Regions from separate parts of the Alteromonas sp. S167 genome, predicted to be linked through region 1. Evidence: predicted binding sites of a transcription regulator. Region 1 holds the regulator's gene; each other region holds the start of a gene.
What was found. The regulator sigma-54, encoded in region 1, starts transcription at its own class of promoters, with help from an activator protein. The targets are predictions, from matches to a motif close to GTTGGCACGNNNNTNGNNT.

Region 2: a site for sigma-54 is predicted at 1,233-1,251, ahead of flgF (flagellar basal-body rod protein FlgF). Genes of this name have one in related genera too.
Region 3: a site for sigma-54 is predicted at 2,016-2,034, ahead of V7R35_RS01035 (flagellar assembly protein T N-terminal domain-containing protein). Genes of this name have one in related genera too.
Region 4: a site for sigma-54 is predicted at 1,869-1,887, ahead of V7R35_RS05540 (DUF2726 domain-containing protein). Genes of this name have one in related genera too.

Annotation. Positions count from the first base shown of each region.
Region 1 covers NZ_JAZETR010000008.1:219,467-222,897, reverse strand. Annotated here, with positions in the region: gene lptA (lipopolysaccharide transport periplasmic protein LptA) at 1-311, shown strand, start outside; gene lptB (LPS export ABC transporter ATP-binding protein) at 314-1,039, shown strand; gene V7R35_RS13775 (RNA polymerase factor sigma-54) at 1,115-2,608, shown strand; gene hpf (ribosome hibernation promoting factor) at 2,638-2,925, shown strand; gene ptsN (PTS IIA-like nitrogen regulatory protein PtsN) at 2,939-3,382, shown strand.
Region 2 covers NZ_JAZETR010000001.1:269,698-273,128, forward strand. Annotated here, with positions in the region: gene flgE (flagellar hook protein FlgE) at 1-1,033, shown strand, start outside; gene flgF (flagellar basal-body rod protein FlgF) at 1,290-2,033, shown strand; gene flgG (flagellar basal-body rod protein FlgG) at 2,079-2,867, shown strand; gene flgH (flagellar basal body L-ring protein FlgH) at 2,880-3,431, shown strand, end outside.
Region 3 covers NZ_JAZETR010000001.1:261,201-264,631, forward strand. Annotated here, with positions in the region: gene V7R35_RS01030 (transglutaminase-like cysteine peptidase) at 1-343, opposite strand, end outside; gene V7R35_RS01035 (flagellar assembly protein T N-terminal domain-containing protein) at 748-1,929, opposite strand; gene V7R35_RS01040 (LPP20 family lipoprotein) at 2,211-2,672, shown strand; gene flgN (flagellar export chaperone FlgN) at 2,768-3,199, opposite strand; gene flgM (flagellar biosynthesis anti-sigma factor FlgM) at 3,220-3,431, opposite strand, start outside.
Region 4 covers NZ_JAZETR010000002.1:524,463-527,893, forward strand. Annotated here, with positions in the region: gene V7R35_RS05530 (alpha/beta hydrolase-fold protein) at 9-1,175, shown strand; gene V7R35_RS05535 (hypothetical protein) at 1,343-1,786, shown strand; gene V7R35_RS05540 (DUF2726 domain-containing protein) at 1,968-2,555, shown strand; gene V7R35_RS05545 (5'-methylthioadenosine/adenosylhomocysteine nucleosidase) at 2,727-3,428, shown strand; gene V7R35_RS05550 (cobalamin biosynthesis protein) at 3,429-3,431, shown strand, end outside.

The DNA of each region.
Region 1 (3,431 bases):
TCGCGAGAGGAAACCCTGCAAGCTACTCTCAGCAGCTTGAAGACGGTACGCCGGTTTCGGCAAAGGCGAATGAAATTCGTTATGAGGTAGTCAACCGCACTATTGCGCTAACGGGTAAAGCCGAACTTAAGCAAGATACCAGCATGGTGCAAGGCGATAACATTACTTTCGACATGATTACAGAGCAACTGCTTGCAACTGGCGGTGACGATACCGATGGTGATGGCAGAGTAACCACCGTATTTACACCTGAAACCATTCGAAAAGCAAAGTCTCAAGACGACAAAAAAGACAACGAAGGTAACGAATAGTTATGGCGACGTTAAGTGCAAAGAACCTTGCAAAAGCCTATAAAGCCAGACAAGTCGTGCGCGACGTTAGCTTATCGGTATCAACAGGGCAAATTGTTGGGCTATTGGGTCCGAATGGCGCTGGTAAGACCACTACATTTTATATGATTGTCGGCCTTGTTCCGCTAGACAAAGGCAAAATTGAAATAGACGACAATGAGCTTACTCACCAACCTATGCATGAACGTGCACGCCGCGGAATTGGCTACCTCCCGCAGGAAGCGTCTATTTTTAGAAAGCTTACTGTGCATGAAAATATCATGGCTATTTTACAAACGCGTAAAGATTTAAATTCACAACAACAAGAAGAAGAAGCCGACGCACTACTTGATGAATTTAATATTAACCATATACGTAATAGTGCGGGGATGAGTTTGTCGGGCGGTGAAAGACGTCGTGTTGAAATAGCGCGAGCGCTGGCGGCGAAACCACAGTTTATTTTGCTAGACGAACCATTTGCTGGTGTTGATCCTATATCAGTTAATGATATAAAGAAGATCATTCAACATCTTCGTGATAGAGGCATAGGCATTCTTATCACCGATCATAACGTACGAGAAACATTGGATGTTTGTGAGAAAGCGTACATTGTGAGTCATGGCGAATTAATTGCGCAGGGAACCGCAGAACAGGTTTTAAGTAATCAAAAAGTTAGGGATGTATACCTAGGCGAACAATTCAGGCTATAGTTAAAGTAACCGGATTGTCATTTTTTCAGTTTCGCTCTTGGTGTATTCAATTTAAAGTATTTAAATAAGACGTAGATGAAACCATCTTTACAGCTAAAATTTAGCCAACAACTTACCATGACACCTCAGCTTCAGCAGGCTATCAAACTGCTGCAGCTTTCTACGCTTGACCTTCAACAGGAAATTCAAGAAGCGCTGGACTCTAATCCGCTTTTAGAAGTTGAAGAAGGCAACGACGAACCTCAAGGTGAAAAGAACAACATCGACAACGACGACAGTGGCGATGTTCAACCTACGGCTTCAAGCGATACGTTAGAAGCCGGAGATGCGCTTGAAAAGAACGATTTACCAGACGAACTTCCCATAGACAGCACGTGGGATGAATACTACTCGGCCTCTTCTGCGCCCGCGCCTGGCCCAGCCAGTGATGACGAACAAATTTTTCAGGGCGAAACTACCGAAGACATTCAAGAACACTTGCTGTGGCAGATGCGTTTAACCCCTTTCTCTGATACCGACAGAGCCATTGCCATGGCAATCATCGACTCTATTGATGAGTCGGGTTATCTAACCGTGTCACTTGAAGATATTCTAGAAGCGGTCAACGCTGAGGAAGTGTTAGACGAAGACAGCGATGAGCTAATTGAAATGGATGAAGTAGAGTGCGTGTTAAAACGTATTCAAATGTTCGACCCCATTGGTTCTGGCTCACGTTCTCCACAAGAGTGCCTTATGGTGCAGCTACGTCAGTTCTCTGAGGACACACCGTGGCTTGCTGAAGCCAAGCAGCTTATTGAAGAATATTCAGACCTTCTTAGCAGTAAAGACTACCGTACGCTCATGCGTAAAAGCCGTTTGAAAGAAGATCAGCTTCGCGAAGCAATGCGCTTGCTGCAAACCTTGAATCCTCGCCCTGGTAGTGCTTTAGTTACTAAAGAACCCGAATACGTTATTCCAGACGTATCGGTTACCAAAAAGAACGGGCGCTGGGTGGTAGAGCTAAACCCTGATAGCCTGCCAAAACTTAGCGTTAATCAACAATATGCTGCAATGAGTCGTCGTGCAAAAAACAGTAGCGACTCGCAGTTTATTCGCTCACACATGCAAGAAGCCAAATGGTTTATCAAAAGCCTAGAGTCGCGTAACGACACCTTAATGAAGGTTGCTAATTGTATTGTGCAGCAACAGATGGGCTTTTTTGAGCATGGCCCAGAAATGATGAAACCAATGGTTCTCAATGATGTCGCAGAAATGGTAGATATGCACGAATCCACTATTTCACGCGTCACCACGCAAAAGTATATGCATACGCCTCGCGGTATATTCGAATTGAAGTATTTCTTCTCGAGCCACGTAGCAACCGAGTCGGGTGGTGAGTGTTCATCTACAGCGATACGTGCATTGATCAAGAAGTTAGTGGCAGCTGAAAAACCTAGCAAGCCGCTAAGTGATAGCAAGATTGCTTCATTGTTGGCCGAACAAGGCATTAAAGTTGCCCGGCGAACAATAGCAAAATACCGGGAATCGTTATCGATCCCGCCGTCGAACCAACGCAAAAGCCTTATTTAACGGGCTACATAATATAAGGAAGACGAAATATGCAAATCAACCTTACTGGTCATCATGTCGAAATCACCGACTCTTTGCGTAATTATGTCGATACGAAGTTCAGCAAACTTGAACGTCACTTTGATCACATTTCTAATGTGCATGTCATCCTGAACGTTGAAAAATTAAATCAAAAAGCCGAAGCGACAGTTCACTTAAGTGGCGCTGAAGTATTCGCATCCTCAGAAAATACCGACATGTATGCGGCGATTGACAGCATGGTTGATAAGCTCGACCGGCAGGTAATCAAGCATAAGGAAAAACTCAAAAAACATTAGTAGTTAATTAAGTATGGATATACAAGCCATCGTAAGTTTGGACCGCACCGAGTGTGCGGTTCAATGTAATAGTAAAAAGCGTATTCTAGAAATCATTGCCGACATTGCGGCTAAAAATAATGAGAATATAGACGGCGCTACTGTATTAAACAGCCTAATGTCGCGAGAGCGTATGGGGAGCACCGGCATTGGAAACGGTATCGCCCTTCCCCATGGACGCTTAGCTGGTCTTGATAGAGTTATTGCAATTGTGGTAACCAGTACACCAGCAATCGATTTTGATGCTATTGATGAAAAGCCGGTAGATATCTTTTTTGCACTTTTGGTACCAGAAGAACAAACCGAAGGGCACCTACAAACGCTAGCCACCGTAGCTGGCAAGCTGAACAATAAAGACACCGTAAAAGCAATAAGACGCGCAACCACCAGCGACGATATAATAAAAGCGCTGGGCTAACGTCGTAAGAGATATGATCTCACTGCAATAAGCAGTGCGTGCTTAAGAT
Region 2 (3,431 bases), on a different contig from region 1:
TAACAGCAACGGTGACAACCTAATGGGGTTTCCTGTGAACAGTGATGGTACAAGTTCTTCGGTAGCACTGAGCACAACAGTACCAGTGCGTATTCCCGACTCATCCGGTTCCCCGCAGCAGACATCTGAAGTTGATATTAGAATGAACCTCCCTGCAGGTGACGTAGCATTAGATCCTGCCGATTTCAACCCTGAAGATCCGCTTACTTACAATGCGGCAACCTCTGTTACCGTGTATGACTCACTTGGCGATAGCCATGTAATGACATACTACTTCATAAAAGATGGGACACCGGGTGTTAATAATGAATGGTTTGTTGCAACTGCTGTCGATGACACATTAGTAGATATGACCGATTCAAATGGTTTAGACACAGACCCTGCGACAGCTGTAAACGCGGTAGGTGCTAACACAGGTAATGCGGTTACTGCGTCTAAGCTTATTTTCTCTCAAGGTGGTGATTTCATTAACATGGAAACACCTGACGGCCTGCCAACCCTTGATTTTAAAATGCAGACAGAGGCGCTAGGGGCCACTATTCTGGCTAACGGTTCAGATCCAACGCAGCAAATTAGCATCGATTTTAACCTTGATGTTAATGGCGCAACGCCAAACGAACCAACACAGTTTGCTTCTGCATTTGAAGTAACATCACTTGAGCAAGATGGTTTGCCGGTAGGTCGTTTAACGGGGATCGACATTGGCCCAGATGGATTAGTTCGAGCTACATTCTCTAACGGTACATCAGAACCTATTGTGCGTGTTGCACTGGTGCGTTTCTCTAACGAACAAGGCTTAACACAGGAAAGTAGTACGCAGTGGAAAGAGAGTATTCTTTCTGGTGAAGCGTTAGCTGGTGAAGCTACCACAGGTACTTTCGGTGAGATTAACTCATCTGCGTTAGAGCAGGCGAACGTTAACTTAACGACTGAGCTAATCGACATGATCATTGCTCAGCGTAACTTCCAGGCTAACTCGCGAGCGCTCGAGGTTAACAACTCGTTGAATCAGACTATCCTTAACATTCGATAGTAATAGCATTCGATAACACGACTACTTAATAATAGTTTCATCCCACGGTAGTAAGCGGCATTCCCATTCCGCTTACTATCGTTTTTTGTTGTTTAGACACTGCAATAACGTTCCTTTTCTGTAAGTTGTAACTTCTATTTATCTAACATAATCAATTGTATAGGTGATTTTTTCTTTCGGTTGTTCTAAAAAAGCACACGTTGGCACTGCCCTTGCAAAATCCCTAGTAAGGTTTAATTAGAGTCAAAAGTCAGTCATGGACAAACTTCTCTATATTGCAGCAAGCGGTGCTTCTCAAGATTTATTGGGTACAGGTGTACGTGCCAATAACTTAGCGAATGCGCAAACAACAGGCTTTCGAGCTCAGCTTGAGCAGGCTAGGTCAATGCCCGCCTACGGTGAAGGCTTACCTACACGTGTTTTCTCTATGACTGAAAGCCCGTCAAACAACTATGAATCTGGCCCAATGATTAAGACCGACCGAGATCTGGATGTTGCTATTCAAGGTGACGGTTGGTTTGCCGTTCAAGATGAAAACGGCCAAGAGGCTTACTCGCGAGACGGTAATTTCAAACTTGGTGATGACGGTATTTTGACAGATGTCCACGGACGCATGGTGCTAGGCGACAATGGACCCATCTTTTTACCCGTTCCGCTGGACAATTTAACCATCGCATCAGATGGCACTTTATCTATGCGTCAGCTTGGCGCGCCTGCCAATGTGATTGAAGACGTTGGCCGCTTAAAACTTGTAAGTCCAAATTATGCAGACATGGAAAGAGGCTATGACGGCTTGTTTCGTATGGAAGACGGATCAGTGGCGCCAGCGAACGCCAACGTAAAAGTGATGTCGGGCATGTTAGAAGGCTCGAACGTTAATGCGGTTGAAGAAATGGTAGACATGATTAGTTTACAGCGTCATTACGAGCTACAAGTCAAAGTCATGAAGCAGGCCGAAGAACTCGACACACGCGGCAACATGCTGCTTAGGATCTTATAAATTTATTTTTTATTCGTTGCTGTTATTGCAACGTTGGAGGTTAACATGCATCCAGCTCTGTGGATTAGTAAAACTGGTTTAGATGCTGCACAAACTGATGTCTCTGTGGTATCGAACAATCTTGCCAACGCTTCAACGGTGGGCTTTAAAAAAGACCGCGCTGTTTTTGAAGATTTGCTTTATCAGAACATCAACCAGCCTGGTGGGCGTTCATCTGCTGATACTGAGCTACCCTCTGGCCTTATGTTAGGTTCAGGTTCAAAAGTAGTATCAACTCAGAAAGCACACACGCAAGGCAACCTTTTAACTACTGAAAACGCGCTAGATTTGTCAATTCAAGGTCGCGGCTATTTTGAAATTCTACAGCCAGATGGCACCTTGGCTTACAGCCGAAACGGTCAATTTAGCATGAACGACCAAGGCCAAATTGTAACATCGGGTGCGGGTTATCTATTACAGCCTCAGGTTACAATTCCACCTGACGCGCAGCAAATCACTATCTCTCAAGATGGTCAAATAAGCGTAAGCATTCGTGGGCAAGCTGAGCCTCAGCTTCTTGGGCAGCTAAACGTTACCGACTTCGTTAACCCAACGGGCCTTCAGCCGGTAGGTCAAAACCTGTACGTTGAAACGGCATCAAGTGGCGCACCTATCCAAGGCATTCCTGGCCTGCAAGGCTTGGGTATGATTTCACAAGGAACGCTTGAGACGTCTAACGTAAACGTAACCGAAGAGTTGGTAAACCTAATCGAAAGCCAGCGACTGTATGAGATGAACTCGAAAGTTATTTCATCGGTGGATCAGATGCTTGGTCAGGTTATTCAGCAGCTGTAGGAGTGCTTTAATATGCGTATTGCAATTAGCCTTATTACTTGCGCACTGTTGTCAGCCTGTCAAAGCACGCCAGATACCAGAGTTCAAGCGAACGACCCGTTTTACGCACCTGTGGTGCCTGATTACCCAAGAGAGTCGGTAGTAGAAAATGGTTCTCTTTTTAAGCCACATCTTGCTAATAGTCTTTATTCAGACGTAACAGCAAGGCAAGTAGGCGACATTATAACGGTAGTTTTAAGCGAAAATACTGCTGCAACAAAGTCGGCTAATACTGCAACGTCACGAGATACTAACGCCGATTTGCAACCTATCACAGGGCTTGGGGGCGATGCGATAAACATTGGTAGTCAGTCAATTCAGCTAGGTTTAAGTGCTTCAAATGACTTTACTGGCGATGCAGCGGCGAACCAGACTAACAGTTTACAGGGCTCGATTTCGGTAACGGTTGTAGATGTTCTACCGAATAAAAATCTAGTGGTTCGTGGCGAGAAGTGGATGACGCTAAATCACGGCGATGAGTACATTCGCCTGACAGGTATTGTTAGACCGTTAGACATTAACCCA
Region 3 (3,431 bases), on a different contig from region 1:
CGTAATCTTCACAATCTCCTCTGGAATGACCGAAGAACTCAGAAGGCGTTGCCCAATAATCGGTTTGTTTAAATACAATGTCGTCGGTTGCGTATTGAATGTGTTCGTCGAAAAACGCATTTACGCCAACAAGTTGGTCTTTAACAGATTTGTTTTGAAGGGTTCCAAGTGTGGTCTGGAGTGCTTTTACGTCTGGCGCGTTACGTGGTCCAAAATTATTAATCACTACCTGTTCGAGTTTTGGAAACTCAATAGTTAGTTGAGCCCTCATTTGCTGAGCAATTGCCATAATAAGCAGTGCCAGTAACGCTAAACAAGTTGACGCAATTTTAGACCAAGTCATAGGTGCAGAGAGTTCTCAACGTATTAAACAAATGAGCAGATTTGTCTAATTACAATCGATACTCATTTAACACTTTTTTATACGTATAGCACGCCAAACAGGGAAAACCAATTATCATTTTGGAGGGTATTTAGAGCGTGTTGACCCTTTCGGTACTCTTTTTGTTCATTCCAAGCGAGTTTCAGGCAATGAACGAGTTGCGTGGTTTGGTTATTCCAAATTAGCAACGAGAAAAGCAGCATGAGACTCGCTTGGATGAACCTTTCAGGCAGCAATTGTTTAGCATTTATCCTGCGTCTGTGCACACTGATGTAGATAGCTACATTACGTGTACACTTCCTTGTCTAAATGCTAAACACTTTGCTGCAAAAACGTACCGAGAAGGTCAGCACGCTCTAGCCCGACTATTTTTTAACAACAAAGTCCTGCTCTTGAATATTTGCAATGATTCCCTCTTCCTTACTGACAAGCGTAGAAGATTTTGCATAAGCAGTTTTTACTACGAACGTTCCGGGATAGAGCTTGTACTGTAGGTACTTACGTCCCCGGCTGTCAGTCAGCTCTTTCGCTTGATACAAGAACAACTCGTCGTTTATATCAATGCCGTTATCTCGCCCAAGTGATACTGACACTTTGTCATAAGTAACGCCTAGAACGCGCCCTGTTACTGGCTGACAGGCCACCGTTTCTTGGATGTCGAGTATTGCTGTTTGAAGTGTTTTATCGATGGCTTTACCATATTGCGTGCGCCAGAACATTGCAGAAAATTCATCTACTATTTCAAAACGATCGAATTCCCAAGGTGCTTCATTTTGATAGGTGTTGCTAAACAACTGTCCACCGCTAACGCCATCATAAACCCTCAGCGTAATACGAAAATTACGCATGGATTCACCGTTTGCCCAAGGCAAAAACACGGAAGGTGCTTCTGTAGTAATACTTAAATCATCAATGGTGCCGACCACCACGAACTGTGTATTGCTAAGTGTCGACAGTGTTCTTACATTCTCATCAGTAAACTCGTTTTTGAATTTAGCGGTATGCGGTGCAATGTGAGTCATTTTCATTGACTGCGTGTTCAGGCGCATTGTTTCTGCAAAACGTTGAGTTACCGCCTCGTCAAAATGGGTAATGCTGCCTTGCGCTAACTGTTGGCGGTTACGCACAAGAAAATGGGTGCTAGAAAAGTGTTTTTCATCATTTTGCGCGCTACAGGTTTTCATTTTTGGAAAGATGTCGGCTCTTACACTTACCGTTACCATACCATCGCTATACACTTCGTCGATAAGTTCAAGACGTTCAACTTCACCTGTTGAGCGAATGGTCATTTCCTCGTTTTCTAATAGACCGTTAGTAAGCGTATGCACGCTCTGAATAGAGGCGCCAGCAAATAGCATGGCTTGTTTTAGCGCTTCTTCAGTCGCTACGCGTTTTGCTTGGGCTCTATTGCCATCAATAACCTTCGCCTGCCCCTTTGCCTCGAACCAAGCGGCATGGCTTTGCCCTCCGTTTAAGAAAAGTAGGCAAGTTAGCGCCATCATTTTCATCATGGAAGCGATATAAAGCATAGATTTAGCATGTAGCACAGGGCACCTCTGCGTAACTAGTTTGTGCTTTGTCACAGGCTTTTAAAATATAAAGCAAGTGTCATATTGAATTTCGTTAACAAGCTATGCCAGAACAGTGCCAGAAAAGCGCCATGAAAAAGTAAACGAGAGCTGGACTAAAGCTGGCTTAAAACAAACGGGCTTACTTCTTGCTTACTTTTATAAAGTCAAATTAAACGCCGTTTCTTTGTAAAGGAAACAGTTAAAGGCCTCAGTGCTTTGTAAGGAGTAACCTTATGTCGTTACCAATTTTTTCGCGCATGCGCTCTGTGTGCAGGTTTGCAGCGATTGCCGTCGTTTTGGGAATAACCGGCTGCGGGATAATCGACAAACATGTCGAGTATGAAACCATCGAGCCCGACACTTACCCAACGCTCACGGCAATAGGCTATGCGCCTATAATGTCTCAGCGAGGAGAAAGCGACAGTATAAAACGCATTATGGCGATGAAAGCGTCCAAGCTTGATGCTTACAGAGAGCTTGCTGAACAGGTTTATGGTCAGAAGCTACAGGGCGATCAGGCGTTATCCAGCCTGGTTGTTGAAAGCGAAACCCTAAGAGCATCAGTAGAAGGTGTTATTCGTGGTGCGAAAGTTGTGAAAGCTTACCCTGTAGGTGATGACACGTATGTTACCGAACTATCGTTAGATATGAAGCAGGTATATGATTTGTATTTAACTACTGCAAAGCCAAGAAGGGTCAGGGAAGTTAAGTATTACTAACAAGTAATGTTTAGTTAATAGGTTGTAGCACGTAGAATCAAAAAACGCCCATCAGGTGGGCGTTTAACGCTGAACGCCTTAAATCACGACCACGTTTAGGCGCTTACCCCAGAACCTAAAGTTCCACCTTTAGGTTTGCCTTTTTTGTCATAAGTCAGCGACTCTTTTGCTCGCACTTCCATCATCAAATTCCGCAAATGTGTGAGGCGTAGCTGTCCTTGCTCAACGGCTTTTTGATTAACTTGAGTGCGATACTTGCAGTCGTCTAACAGTGATTTGGCTTGCTCCATCAGCGCGTCGTCTTCAGCTTGCATACTGCCTTGAGCGCTAATAGCTTTTTCAATTTCAACGTCAGTTTTCTGTATAACTTCTAACAACTGAGTTTTGTCATCAAGCAGTTTCATCAATGGCTCTGCTTCACGTGAGCTAATAAGCTGCAGCTCTTTCTCAAGCACTGCAGCAAGAGTAGAAAGGTGTTCAACCTGTCTTTTTAAAAGCTCTGAAACAGATGATGTTTGTGACGTCACACAGTGTCCTTAACAGTGAATTACTTTGAACTAAAAATCTCAGATTCCAATTTTGCTATTTTATTCGCTAAAACCTCTGGATTTACTCGATACTCGCCGCTTTGAATCGCTTTTTTAAGGCGATCAACCTTTTCTTGGTTTACTGGCGCTTCAGAGCCTTTTTTCTGAACCTGATTTAACTGTTGTGCAGATTGCGTCAATGAAACTGAATCTTGACGTGGTGCTGCAGGAG
Region 4 (3,431 bases), on a different contig from region 1:
GGATAAATATGAAGTATTTCAAATGGTTGTTAGCGCTCACCAGCTATTTTTCTATAGTGTTCACCGCGCAAGCAAAGGATTACGACACAATACAACTTCAATCAGAAGTACTCGACGAACAGCGACAGTATTCGGTTTCTTTACCAAAAGACTATGCTAACACTGAGCAGCATTACCCCGTTATTTATCGTTTAGACGGCGCCCAAAATATCCCCTTAATGGAGGCGGTACTAGGCAGGCTACAGGAAAATGATGCTGCACCACAGGTCATTATTGTTGCTATTGAAAATACCGACAGACTACGCGATATGTATCCTACCGTAAATGAGGATCCCAATGGTCCGGTTGGCCTTGGTGGTGGCGCTGATAAGTTTCTATCATTTATAGAAAATGAATTGATCCCTGATGTTGAAAAGCGTTATCGCACCCATTCGACGCGAATTATTGCCGGCGCCTCAGCAGCAGGGGTGTTTAGTTTATATGCTATGCAAGAACGCCCAGCACTGTTTGATGCGCATATTGCTTACAGCCCAGCGGTTTGGTGGAATACAGGCGCCATGGTTGAACGAACCAAGCAATGGCTTTCTTCTAAGCCCACCACAAATACCTATCTGTACATGAATATGGGTAATGAAGGGCTTCCTATGCGCCCTTATTACGATAATCTTCTTGCTAGCTTTGAGAGCTCTGAAAATCCGAAAATTCAAACGGTTATTGACCAACACGACGGGGTGTCGCATGGTTTAACATCAACCGCGGGCATCTTTCACGCCTATCAATCGTTTTTTATGAGTAAAGTCTTTGCGCCTGAAAACGTTACGCCTGACATGCAAACCATTGATAACTATTACAAGCAGCTAGGTAAACAATGGGGAGTAGACGACACACCGCCCGAGAACGTAGTTCGTCAATTGGGTTATTACTTTAACTGGCAACAACAACCCGAATTGGCCATGACACTTTTCAAACACAATATGTCTCACCACCCCAAAAACCCCGATGCGATAACGGGTGTGGTATATGGATATGAAGGTCAAAATCAGCTAGCCCAAGCGCTGAATTTCGCTGAAAAAGCATTAGAAGTTGCCGACAAAGCACATCCATATTACGACTATTTTGTGAAAAACGTCGAACGTTTGAAGAAAAAAGTTGAAGGTGTGGGACAGGGCAAATAGTCGGCTTATACCATCGTGTCCAAGTGTATACCTAAAAATGGCAAAATAACCCGCTATTTAGCCATTGTAGTAGTTGAAGTGTTTGTGGTTCCGCTCTACTATTTTCATTAAACAAGCGCGGCTATCAGCAAATCTTTGCTGGCAACAGGTTAATAACGAGTACCCCTATGCTGAAACACAGAACTACATTATTACTTTTAAAGCCTTTGTTTTCTTTGGCATTGGTTGCATCAGTGGTTTCAGCGCCAGTAAAGGCAGACACACTCGCACTTAACAGCCATACAGATAGCGACAAACCTGACGCTACACAATCATTATCGCAGCCTGACACTGTGTCGTGCCCTTCATCATTTCACGATGTTTCAATTACCGACGACGCTACACAATGTCAGCAGTTTGAGACCCAGATACCTGCGGCTATGGTGTACCACACTAAGCAGAAAAACGACCAAGTTGTCGCTTTCTACCAGCAAGGTATACCATCGCTGAAAGTGCATGCGCCAGTAAACCAACGTACCCTTTTAACGTCAGAAAATAATCAAACGCGCATTGTCATTTCACCTGATAACGCAGGATCGCAAGTAGATATCCTTGTGGTTCCCCAAAATTAAAACCTCTAAAAATTAAATACATAGCTCTTACTTGGACCTTTATTGGGCTTATTACATCACAAATATTTGTTGTTAGATCATTTTTGGCATCTGCCTTGCAAAATCAGTAATACATCTTGAATGGTTTAACTAAGCGTCATTTTTCTGACATGGCTATTTACTGATTTTTGTGAGGATAACAATGGAATTGGCAATTATTTTGATGATGTTACTTATTGTCGTTGCACTAGGCGCCATAAAACTGTCTGATGGTGGCGTTGCATTTCCGTTTCGTAGAAAGCCACAGCTTTTTACTCCTGTTGAGCACTCTTTCCTTAACCTTATTGAGCAAGCGATGGGTAGAGAGTTTCGCATTGTGTGTCGTGTGCGTTTAAACGACTTAGTATCGGTACGTCAAACCACAAACAAGAAAACAGCAAGCCAAGCGATAAGCAGAGCGTCAAGCCGACAGCTTGATTTTGTATTGGTTGATAAAACAGACATGAGCCCTGTACTTGCGATTGACCTAGTACACAACCAAGGTAAAGACGGATACAAATCACAAAAAGACTGGTTTGTAACTGGCGCATTAGATGCTGCAGGTTTACCACATGCTCGCATTAAGGTGAAGTCGGGTTACAGCGTTGACGATATTCGCGAATGCCTTGAAAATAAGCTTATTCCTTATCGCCGTATTCAGCAGAAAATGGCACAACTGCCAACACACAACCCAGAGCCACCAAAGCGCCCCACGCGCCCTATTCGCTCAAGTCGTCCAGCAGCCGCGTAACAAATTGTAGTACCTCTTCCCCTAGCCTTTGTTGCTTTGCTATTTTTCTTACTCTCAAAATAGCGGTAACAAAGGCATTTTTCTGTCAGTTTCCCAATATTCCTTATACAATTACATCGTAAGTGCGCTTCACTAGCGCGTAACCCCCTTTCAACGCATATCGGTAACACTATGAAAAAAATTGGTATTTTAGGTGCAATGGATGAAGAAGTTGCGCTTCTTAAAGCTTCTCTTTGGGATGTAAAAGAAACGCAGTGGAAACACCTGACTTTTTACGAAGGCACACTTAACGATATGGAAGTGGTGCTTGTAAAATGCGGTATCGGTAAAGTTGCAGCAGCTATTGCTACTACCGTTATGATAGAACAATACGCGCCAGATGCTGTCGTAAATACCGGTTCAGCGGGCGGGTTTGATAAGAACCTCAATATTGGCGATTTGGTTATTGCCAGCCATGTAATTCACCACGATGCCGATCTTACACATTTCGGCTATAAGCTGGGCCAGTGTGCTGGTATGCCAGAAGACTACCGTTGTAATGAAGCTTTAATGCAGGCTGCCGCGTCTGCTGCCAGTGAAATTGATACGCTGCAATCAACTACCGGCCTTATTTGCACGGGCGATGCATTTATTGGTAGTGACGAAGCGGTAGCAGAACTTCGCACCAACTTCCCAGAAATGAAAGCAGTAGAAATGGAAGGTGCCGCAATAGGCCAGACCTGCCACATGCTTGGTACACCCTTTCTAGTTATCCGCTCGCTATCAGACATTGCCGGTAAAACGTCTTCGGTGAGCTTTAAAGAGTATTTAGAAACAGCCGCAAAACATTCAGCGCAGCTTGTGATGGCAATGATTAAAACACTTGCCAAATAAATG